DNA from 2 places in the Allobosea sp. RAF48 genome. Region 1 is predicted to be linked to the other one. Evidence: riboswitches for the same ligand, from Rfam matches in the RefSeq annotation. Region 1 holds a riboswitch; the other holds the start of a gene.

What was found. Region 1 has a riboswitch for cobalamin ahead of AB4Z10_RS25715 (TonB-dependent receptor plug domain-containing protein). Riboswitches for the same ligand answer to the same signal wherever they lie in the genome.
Region 2: it holds a riboswitch for cobalamin, as region 1 does, so the genes downstream of both, AB4Z10_RS23475 (CbtB domain-containing protein) here and AB4Z10_RS25715 (TonB-dependent receptor plug domain-containing protein) in region 1, are expected to answer to the same signal.

The regions. Positions count from the first base shown of each region.
Region 1 is NZ_JBFRDZ010000018.1:20,873-26,027, forward strand. Features, by position in the region: gene AB4Z10_RS25710 (ABC transporter substrate-binding protein) at 1-611, opposite strand, end outside; gene AB4Z10_RS25715 (TonB-dependent receptor plug domain-containing protein) at 608-2,584, opposite strand; cobalamin riboswitch at 2,674-2,872, opposite strand; gene AB4Z10_RS25720 (TonB-dependent hemoglobin/transferrin/lactoferrin family receptor) at 3,317-5,155, shown strand, end outside.
Region 2 is NZ_JBFRDZ010000014.1:141,889-147,043, forward strand. Features, by position in the region: gene cobN (cobaltochelatase subunit CobN) at 1-400, opposite strand, end outside; gene cobW (cobalamin biosynthesis protein CobW) at 410-1,465, opposite strand; gene AB4Z10_RS23465 (DUF1636 family protein) at 1,470-1,859, opposite strand; gene AB4Z10_RS23470 (CbtA family protein) at 1,899-2,642, opposite strand; gene AB4Z10_RS23475 (CbtB domain-containing protein) at 2,655-2,831, opposite strand; cobalamin riboswitch at 2,868-3,067, opposite strand; gene cobU (bifunctional adenosylcobinamide kinase/adenosylcobinamide-phosphate guanylyltransferase) at 3,180-3,698, shown strand; gene cobO (cob(I)yrinic acid a,c-diamide adenosyltransferase) at 3,712-4,320, shown strand; gene AB4Z10_RS23490 (aminodeoxychorismate synthase component I) at 4,463-5,155, opposite strand, start outside.

The DNA.
Region 1 (5,155 bases):
CTGTCGATGCCGAGCTCGGCGGCGATGTTGTCGAGGCCGGCCAGCGTCAGGATCTCGTCGACCAGCGAGCCACGCCCGACCGTGAAGCCGTTCGGCCTGAGCACGATGGCGCGACGGCGCTCGTGCGGGCGTTTCGCGGCCAGCCCGGCGAGCCGTGCATCGATGTCGGCGATCAGCGCCGTGCCACGCTCCTCCTCCCCGACCAGCGCCGCCATCTGCCCGATCTGGTCGCGCATCTCGGCGATGTTCCGCGGCACGCCGAATTCGCGCACCTCCATGCCGACGCGCTTGAGCAGGGCCACGGTCGAGCGGGTGGTATAGGCGCCGGCGATGACGAGGTCGGGCTGGCTGGCGAGGACCTGCTCGACGAGGCCGTGATTGACGCCGACCGCGCGCGCCGCTTCCGCCATATTGGCGCTGCGTGGATCGCGCGAGAGCCAGGTGACGGAAGCGATGCGTTCGGGCTCGGCGAGGCGCAGGACGAGTTCATCCGTGCACATGTTGAGCGAGACGATCCGCGTCGGCTTCGCCCCGGCGGCCGGCGCGGCGCCGACAGCCATGGCGACGAAGGCCGCCATGGCGAAGGCATGATTGGCGCGGCGCGGTTTCATCCGCCGATGGCCACCTTGATGCCGCCGAAGGCGCCGAAGCCGGGAACCAGGAAGCCGACCGGATTTTCCCAGCGCTTGTCGAACAGGTTGTCGATCCGCCCGAACACGGTGACCTTGTCGGTCGCCTTGTATTCGGCGGCGAGATTGACCAGCGTCGCGCCCTTCGCGTTCAGCCGGGAGACGGAGAAGTCGCGATTGCCGTCCACCCAGGAGCCGACATAGAGCAGCGTCGCCGAGAGGGTGAGCTTGTCGGTCGGCGTCCACGTCGCGGTCGCGCTTGCCTTGTGTCGCGGCCGGCGCAGCAGCTCCTGCCGCGCGATCTCGTCCTTGGCGAGGGTGAAGGTGTAGTCGGCCCGGATGCGGAACTGCGGCGACACCTCCAGCGCGGCGAAGGCCTCGACGCCCTTCGTCCTGGCCTTTCCGACATTCGCGTAGGAATCGAAGGTGGCGTTGGTAACGATCAGGTTGTCGATGTCGTTCTGGAACCAGGTCGCACCGAATTGCAGCTTCCGGTCGAAAAGCGGCTGCTCGAAGCCGGCATCCCAGCCGCGGCTCTCTTCCGGCCGTAGGTTCGGATTGCCATGGAAGTTGAAGCCGGGGCGATAGTCGACGAAGAGCTCGTTGAGCGTCGGCGCCTTGAAACCGGTGCCGTAGCTCGCCTTCAGTTTCGTCTCCGTGCCGGGAATGATGATGGCCGGCGCGATGCGGTAAGTGGTGTGGCCGCCGTAGCTGTCGTCGTCGTCGCGGCGGATGTTGGCCACGAGGAAGAAACGGTCCTCGAGATTGCCCTGGTACTCGAGGAAGCCGGCCTTGTTGCCGTTGGAGGCGACGAGGCTGGTGGTGTCGAGCCGCTCGCGCTCGTATTGCAAGCCCATGAGCAGATTGTGGCCCTTGGCGATCTCGAGATTGCCGCGCCAGTCTAGCTTGGTGCGCTCGCCCAGATTCTCGTTGGGCAGGCCGAGAATGCCGGTCGTGCCGTTGGCCGTCCGCGTCGCCCGGTCCTGGTTGGTGTAGGAGACGCCGAAGGTGTTGACGAAGCGCCCGCCGAACGGATCCCACACAACCTCGCCGCGGGTGAAGGCCTGGGCGTAGTTCTGCACCGAGCGATAGGGCGCAGGCCGGCTCGGGAAGCCGGTGTCGCTGGTGAATCGCAACTGCCCGTCCTGATAGCGGCCGACCCAGTTCAGCGTCAGCGTGTCACTGAGCGCGACGCCGACACGGCCGGAATAGCTGTAGTTGTCGAAGGCGTTGGGGTTGATGCGCCGGCCCGGCGGGACGAGGTTCGGCGGCGTCACAGGGGTCGAGTCCGAGCGGAAGTGGGCCACGTTGAAGGCGTAGTTGAAGCGGTCGTTGCCGCCGCCGAAGCCGGCCGACTGGTTGAAGGTGCCGTGGGAGCCGGCTTCGATGCGCGCGGTCGCCTTTGGTGGACCCTCGCCGCGCTCTGTCGTGATCGAGATCACGCCGCCGAGGGCGTTGGCGCCGTAGAGGCCGCTCTGCGGGCCGCGCAGCACCTCGATGCGCTCGATATCGTCGGTCAGCATCGAGCCGAAATCGAAGGAGCGGTTGGGCGTCGAGGGGTCGTGGGCCTCGATGCCGTCGATCAGCACCTTGACGTGGTTCGAGTTGGTGCCGCGCATGAAGACCGACGTCTGGCCGCCCGGCCCGCCCGTCTGCACGATGTTGAGGCCGGGCACGGTGGCGAGCGCCTGCGGCAGGGTGCGGCGCTGCTGCTGCTCGATGTCCTTCGCCGTGATGACAGTGACCGAGCTTGCGATCTCGCGGGCCGGCGTCGGCGTGCCGGTGGCGCTGACGACGATCTCGTCGAGGGCGAGAGGGCCGGCGTCACTTTGCGCCAGGGCAGGGACAGAGCAGGCGAGGGCGAGCAGGGAGGCGGACAGCAGCAGGCGGCCGCGTCCTGCGGCCGGGAAGAAGACGTTCACGATGGAGACCTCGGGCGTTGACGTCAGTGGCACGTCACCGCGAACGCGATCTCCCATCGGCCGCGCGAGAGGCGGCAAACAGTCAAATCAGCGATCGGCGCACCCCGTCCGAACGTGTTCGCGTGTGACCACGGCTGACGGCAGGTCTCCTGGCTCGCGGGTCGGTGCCTTTGCGCCGCCTTCCCAGGTCCGAGGCCCCAGTGGCGTATGGCGAAAGGCTCGCCGCTTACAGTTGCGGGGGCAGCCGCGGCATGGGGCAAAACTCCGCCCGCACCGCGTTCCCTTTTGATCCCGTGAGGGAACCGTCGCGGCGAGGATTAGGGCGAAAAAGTGGCGGCGTCAAACCGCGCCGATCGCGCAGCCTCATGCGACCGCGGGATACGCTTGGTCTCGGAGTGTGCTCCAGGGGCGGCGGCCGCGAGATGCCAAGCCAAGCTTCGCCCGCCCGTCCAGCCGGGCGAACGCTGAGCTTTCTGGCCGGCTTCTGGCGCTCAGATGGCCCGTTTTGGGGCGTATCAGCGGCACGCATTGGCCTGCGGCGGAGAGATGGGTCAGGTTCAATCGATTGCGTGCGAATAACGAATTAAATTCAGATCAAGATGGTTCTGAATCATTGTTATAATTCCAATTTACCCATTATATTACTCGGATATCAATTTAGATCTGAATGTATTGTATTTATAATCGACAATTTGTGTTCAAATGTTGGTTGCGAATCTCTTCTTTCAGAAATAACTCGTCCCGAATTCAACCCGGGACGAAATTATGAATAATAATTCTAAGCTATATATTGCTGTATATTTCCTGTCTTCCACCGCATTGACGGGCGCGTATGCCCAGTCGGCGCCGGTTGCTCCGGGCGGTGCCGAACCGATTGCCCTCGACCAGATCACCGTGACGGCGACCCGCAGCGAAAAGCAGGCTCTCGACGTGCCCGGGACCGTCAACGTCATCACGCGGCAGGACATGGAACAGCGGATCACCCGCGATACCCAGGACCTCGTGCGCTACGAGCCCGGCGTGATCGTCAACCGCCAGACCACGGCGACCGATCCCTTCGGCAACTATGGCGGCTTCACCATCCGCGGCGTCGGCGGCAACCGCGTGCAGATGCAGGTCGACGGTTCGCGCGTGATCGAGCGCATCACCGACGGCAACCGCGACTTCGTCGACCTGCCTTTCCTCAAGAGCGTCGAGATCGTGCGCGGCCCGGGCACGGTGCTGTGGGGCGCCGATGCGCTGGGCGGCATCGTCGCCTATCGCACGCTCGATCCGCAGGACCTGCTGAAGGGCCGCGCCGACAAGCCCTGGGCGGTGAAGCTCGACACCAGCTACGACAGCCTGGACCGCTCCTTCGTCAAGACCGGCATCGGCGCCTACAGCTTCTCGCCCGCCCTCGAAGCGATCATCGGCGTGAGCCAGCGCAACGCGCAGGAAGCCAAGCTCGGCAATGCCCGCGCCGATGGCGGCCGCTGGGGCTGCCCGGTGCCAACCCTGCGCTTCCTCGGCTGCAATCTGCTCAACCCGCTCGATACCGAGGTCTGGAACGCTTTCGGCAAGATCGTATTCAAGCCGACGCCCGATCACACCTTCAAGCTGACCGGCGAATACTTCGACAGCGAATCCACTGTGAACCAGCTCTACAACTACAACGTCTTGAGCCTGGGCATCCGCAACGGACCGAACATTCGCGATCAGATCAAGTCGCGCAAGCGCCTGGCGCTCGAGCATGAGTGGAATGTCGGCGCAAGCTTCCTCGACTCGCTGCGCTGGCAAGCCTCTTTCACACCCCAGAGCCGCACCTTCATCACCAACAACCTGCAGACGCTCGCCAATGGTCAGCAGCGCTTCACGCGCGGCCTGCTCGACTATACCGAGCAATTCTCGCAGCTCGACGTCCAGGCGAAGTCGAGCTTCGCGCTGGGGTTGAGCTTCCACCGCCTGACCTACGGCTTCCAGGGCGACGTCACGCGCACCGACTATGAGCGGCGCGACGATGTTAGAAACCTGACCACCGGTGTGACGACGACCGCGATCGCTGGCGGCTTCAACTTCGCCAATGCGACGACGACGCGGGCCGACATCTATCTCCAGGACGAGATCGAGCTCCTGAACGGGCGCTGGACGATCACGCCCGGCGTCCGCTACGCGAACTACAACATCGATCCGCGCGTCGGCCCCGGCTATGTCATCGTGCCCGGAAAAGCGCCGCGCGAGCTCGACTCGCACCGGCTCATCCCGCAGGTCGGCACGATCTTCAAGCTCGACGAGACCTATTCGCTCTATGCCCGCTACGCCCAGGGCTTCAAGATGCCGACGGCGCAGCAGCTCTACACCTCGCTGCCCTTCGGCACGCAGAACCTGATCCCGAATCCGGATCTGCGGCCTGAAATGGTCACATCCTATGAGGCGGGCGTGCGCGGACGCTTCGCCGATGGCTGGTTCTCGATCGGCGTCTTCCATGCCGACTACAAGGACTTCATCCAGGAGCTCTACGAGGTGCCCGGGACGACCGACATCACCTCGCGCAACCTGGCGCGGGTAAAAATCTCCGGCATCGAGGCCTCGGCCGAGTGGCGCTTCCAGGAGCGCTGGGTCACCCAT
Region 2 (5,155 bases), on a different contig from region 1:
GCTGCTCGATGCCATAGCGCCAGTAGTCAAGCCCGCCGAGGCAGCGCACCAGCACGAAGCGGCATTGCGCCGCCGTCTTCTCGATCAGGAAATCGACCGAGAGCGGGTGTTTCAGCCGCCGGAGCGGAGCGAGGCGGACAGTGAGGCTCTGCCCGTCATGCTCGCCCTTGCGGCGAGCATCCACGTCTTGGACATGATCTTCGAGCAGCGAAGACGTGGATGGTCGGGGCAAGCCCGACCATGACGACAACGGCTCCACATAAGTACGTGCCGCCACCGCCAGCGCCGAAAGGTCGCTGTCGGTGAAGGACAGGACGAGCACATCTCCCGGCGGCAGGGCGAGATCGACAGCGTCCTCGCCGTCGTCGAGCCTGATCTCGCTGGTCGGGAGCAGGTGCATCGGTTGATGTTACGCCCCCGCGAGGGCCGCTTCCACGGCCTTCAGATCGAAGCCCTTGAGGCCGATCACTGTGAGGCGCCCCTCGCGCGGCTCAGCTGCCGCCCACGGCCGGTCGAAATGATGGCCGACGCGCCGGCCGACGCCCTGCACGACGAGCCGCATCGGCTTGCCCGGCACTGCGGTGAAGCCCTTGAGGCGCAGCACGCCCTCGGCCTCGGCCGCCTTGGCGACGCGCGCCGTGAGCTCCTCCGGCGAAAGGCCCTCGGGCAGCGGCACGGCGACCGAGTCGAAATCGTCATGGTCGTGATCGTGCTCGCCTTCCCCGTGATGCGACGGGCGAGCGGCGAGGTCGCTCTCGGCGGCGGCGCCGAGGCCGACGATCAGCGCGGGCTCGACCTTGCCATGGGCGGTCTCGACGATCTTGATCGCCTTGGGCAGATGCTCGGCGATCTCGGCCTTGACGCGGGCGCGGCCGGCCTCGTCGACGAGGTCGCTCTTGTTGAGCAGGATGAGGTCGGCGCAGAGGATCTGGTCCTCGAACACCTCTTCCAGCGGATTGTCGTGCTCGACCGATGCATCCGCCGCCTTCTGCGCCGCGAGCGCCTCCGGATCATCGGCGAACTGGCCCTCGGCCACCGCCGGGCCGTCGACCACGGCGATGACGCCGTCGACCGTGACACGGGCGCGGATCGCTGGCCAGTTGAAGGCCTGGACCAGCGGCTTGGGCAGGGCGAGGCCGGAGGTCTCGATCAGGATGTGCTCGGGCGGGTTCGGCCGGTTCAGTAGCTTCTCCAGCGCCGGCACGAAATCGTCGGCGACGGTGCAGCAGATGCAGCCATTCGGCAGCTCGACCACGTCCTCGTCGCTGCAGCCGGCGATGCCGCAGCCTTTCAGGAATTCGCCGTCGAAGCCGAGGTCGCCGAACTCGTTGACGAGCACGGCGAGCTTCTTGCCCTCAGCGTTCTCGAGGAGATGGCGCACCAGCGTCGTCTTCCCGGCGCCGAGGAAGCCGGTGATGATCGTGCAGGGAACCTTGCCCAGATTCGTATTCTGCGGAGCGTTCATGATGTCATCCTTGCTGGCGCGCCGGCAAAGGCGGCACGCGCGCGACCACGCCCTTGCGGAAGGACTGCGGCCGCTCTTTCCAGGGAACGATGCCGTTGGCGCTGGCGGCATAGGCCTCCGCCGCGCCGACGATCTCGTCGAGATGGGTTTGCGTGTCGAGGTCGCCGATCAGATAGGTCCATTTGCCGTCGGCGCAGAGCGCGATGGTGCAGGGCCGCTTGCAGACGGCGAGGCATTCTACCGGCAGCACGGGGATCGTGCTGCCCTTGGCGATGAGGCGCTCGGCGAGCGCCTCGGCGAGCGCCAGCCCCGGCTGGTCGTAACCCTCCGGGAGATCGGCGCGCGCGCGTCTGCAGGCTGTGCAGACATGGATGGTGAGGTCGCCCTCGGACATGGCTTGCCTTTCGCGCGGAGCCCGCAGGCTCCGCTGCCTTCAGCGCGCCAGGGCAGCGCGCCGGCTGGCCCAGGGCCAGAGCACGCCGACCATGAAGGCGGTCGCGAGCCAGAGTGCGGCCTGGATTCCGAGGGAGAGGGCCGCGAAATGAGCCGCGACCTCGGCCGGCACCTTGCTCTCCGGCGAGGCCGGATGCGGGGCGCCGACGACATGCGGCAGCAGGATCACGACGGCGGCCAGGAGCTTGAGCCAGGGTTGCTCGAAGCGCAGGAACAGGAAGAGGCCGAGCGCCGTCGCGATAGCGGTCGTGAGCCACCAGAACTGCCTCTGTTCCAGCGCTGCGGACGCCGCGCCCGGCAATTCCGGAGCGAGCCCCATCGCCGGTGCGAGACCGAGCGCGAGGAAGCCGCAGGCTCCCCAGACCAGGGCGCTGCGCTGGTCGATCGTGTCTCCGGCCGCGATCATGCCCGCGAGCAGCAGCGCCGCGAAGCCGATGGCCGTCGCGATCGTCACTGCGCTGGTGAAGAGCGTGCGCTGGAGGCCGTCCTGCGGCTTCCACTCGGCATGCTCGTGGCCGGGCGCATCGCCGGCGGGGCCGTGCGCGAGGATGATCCTGGCTTCGCCGTCGGAAGCGGCGAGCGTCGGCGCCTGCAGGCGCAGCGCCGCCTCATAGGTCTCGGCCTTGAGGATCAGCGGGGTGGTGGTGACATGCTGGAGGGCGGCGACGATCAGCCCAGCCAGAAGCCCGGCCAGAATGCTGACCGTGAGAACACGCGTAACCATGGTTGCTTTCCCTCAGTGGCAGGGAAAGGCGAGGCCGTGACGGGTGTCGTGCGCGGCGTTGTGGACGTCGGTCGAGGCCGCGAAGCCGGTCGTGTAGATCAGCGCGACGCCGATCACGAGCGCGGCGGCGACCGCCTTGACGCGTTCCGAGACGCTGAGCTGGGTAGTGGAAACCGAAGCAGTGTTCATAGGGCTCTCCGTGGCCGCCCCGCCGGCAGCCGGTTGGATCTTTGCGGGTCGACGGCAGGTCTCCTGGCTCGCGGATTTGGCGCCCTGTGCCGCCTTCCCGGAGTGAACGCTCCAGTGGCCGATGGCGAAGGACATCCGCTTACAGTTGCGGGGGCAGCCGCGGCATTGGGCAGAGCAAGCCCGCACCGCGTTCCCTTTTCACCTCCTCGCGGAGGCACCGTCAGCGACGATCATTAGCCTTCGCCGTGCCGCTGTGCAATGCAGAGGCTCTACTCCTTGCGAACCTTCATCTCGGAGAGCCGTTTAGCGGCGTTTCGCGCGATGGGGCTCGTGAACATGGCGAATGTTATGCCCACGGAAATGCGTCATCTCACCCTCGTCCTGGGCGGCGCCCGCTCGGGCAAGAGCCGCTATGCCGAAGGGCTGGTCGAACAGCTGCCCGCGCCCTGGGCCTATATCGCCACTGCTCAGGCCTATGACGACGAGATGCGGGAGCGGATCGCCACCCACCGCGCGCGCAGGCCGTCCGGCTGGGATACGGTCGATGCTCCGCTCGACCTTCCCGAGGCGATCGCCGCGATGCCCGCCGGTCGGCCGGTTCTCGTCGATTGCCTGACGCTCTGGCTGACCAACCTCATCCTGGCCGAGCGCGACACCGTCGCTGCCACGACGGCTCTTATCTCCACCTGCGAGCGGGTTTTTGGCCCGCTCGTGCTGGTCGGCAACGAGGTCGGCCTCGGCATCGTGCCGGATAATGCGCTCGCCCGCCGTTTCCGCGACGAGGCCGGGCGATTGCATCAGGCGCTTGCCGCGCGCGCCGGCCGCGTGGTCTTCATGGTCGCCGGATTGCCGATGCAAGTAAAATGACACGAGCGAAGTGATGACCGATACGGACGAAGCCGCGCGCCACAAGGCGAAGATGGAGAAGCGCAAGGCGGTGCAGGACGCCGAGGTCGCCTCCAAGACGGTCGAGAAGGGGCTGCTCATCGTCAACACCGGCCCCGGCAAGGGTAAGTCGACGGCGGCCTTCGGGCTGATCCTGCGCGCACTCGGCCATGGCTGGCGCATCGGCGTGGTGCAGTTCATCAAGGGCGCCTGGTCGACCGGCGAGCGCCGGGCGTTGGAAGCCTTCGGCGATCAGGTCAGCTGGCACAGCATGGGCGAGGGCTTCACCTGGGAGACGCAGGACAAGGTCCGCGACATTGCCGCCGCCGAACGCGCCTTCGCCAAGGCTGGGGAGCTGATGGCCGATCCTGAGATCCGGCTGCTCGTGCTCGACGAGCTCAACATCGCCCTGCGCTACGACTACTTGCCGCTCGCCGAGGTGGTGGGGGCGCTCAAGGCCCGCCGGCCCGATCTCCACGTCGTCGTCACCGGCCGCAACGCCAAGTCGGAGCTGATCGAGGCTGCGGACCTCGTCACCGAGATGGCACTGGTGAAGCACCATTTCGCCGCCGGCGTGAAGGCACAGGAAGGCATCGAGTTCTAGCCTAGGTAATGGACCGAAAGGATCCCGGTGCACGCGGCTGGTCCTGTCCGGTTTTGTGGGCGGGCTGCCATGCAAGGCTTAGGACCTCGAAAGCCTAGCTTGCAACGGCACGGGGGCGCGCAGCCGCAGCCCGTCCTCGGTGCTAGTGCTGGTCAGATGCCCGCTGCAGCGACGAGGTGCTGCCATCATCGAGGAACGCCGCCTTCAGCAGGCACTCCGCGTACTCACTTTGGGCTTCGGAATCGAAAACCAGCCCTGAGCCCGTGTTGTAGGTCGCTGTGCCCGAGGCGCTCAGCGTCAGCGTCCGGATCGCGACGCTGAGCCGCGCCTCTCCCTGCGGCGAGAACATGCCGATACTGCCGCAGTAGACGCCTCGCGGATGCTCTTCGAGCTCATGGATCACCTGCATTGCCCGGATCTTGGGCGCACCCGTCACCGAACCGCAGGGGAAGAGAGCGCGGAGCAAATCCGGAAATCGGATATCCTGCCGGAGCTGCGCTTCGATTCCGGACGTCATCTGAAACAGGGTGGGGTAGCGCTCGATGGTGAAAAGGTCCGTCACTCCAACCGACCCGACTTCGGAGATCCTGCTTAGATCGTTCCGCAGCAGATCGACGATCATCAGGTTCTCGGCCCGGTTCTTCTCGCTCGATTGCAGTTCGCTCGCTGCGCGCAGATCATCAGCCGGTGAGGCCTGCCGCGGCGCGGTTCCTTTCATGGGGCGGGCGCGTATCGACGAGCCCCGGGCTTCGAAGAAGAGCTCGGGCGACAAGGACACAATGGTGTCCCCACCGAGCGCGACGAGCGCTCCGTAAGGCGCAGGCTGACGAGAGCG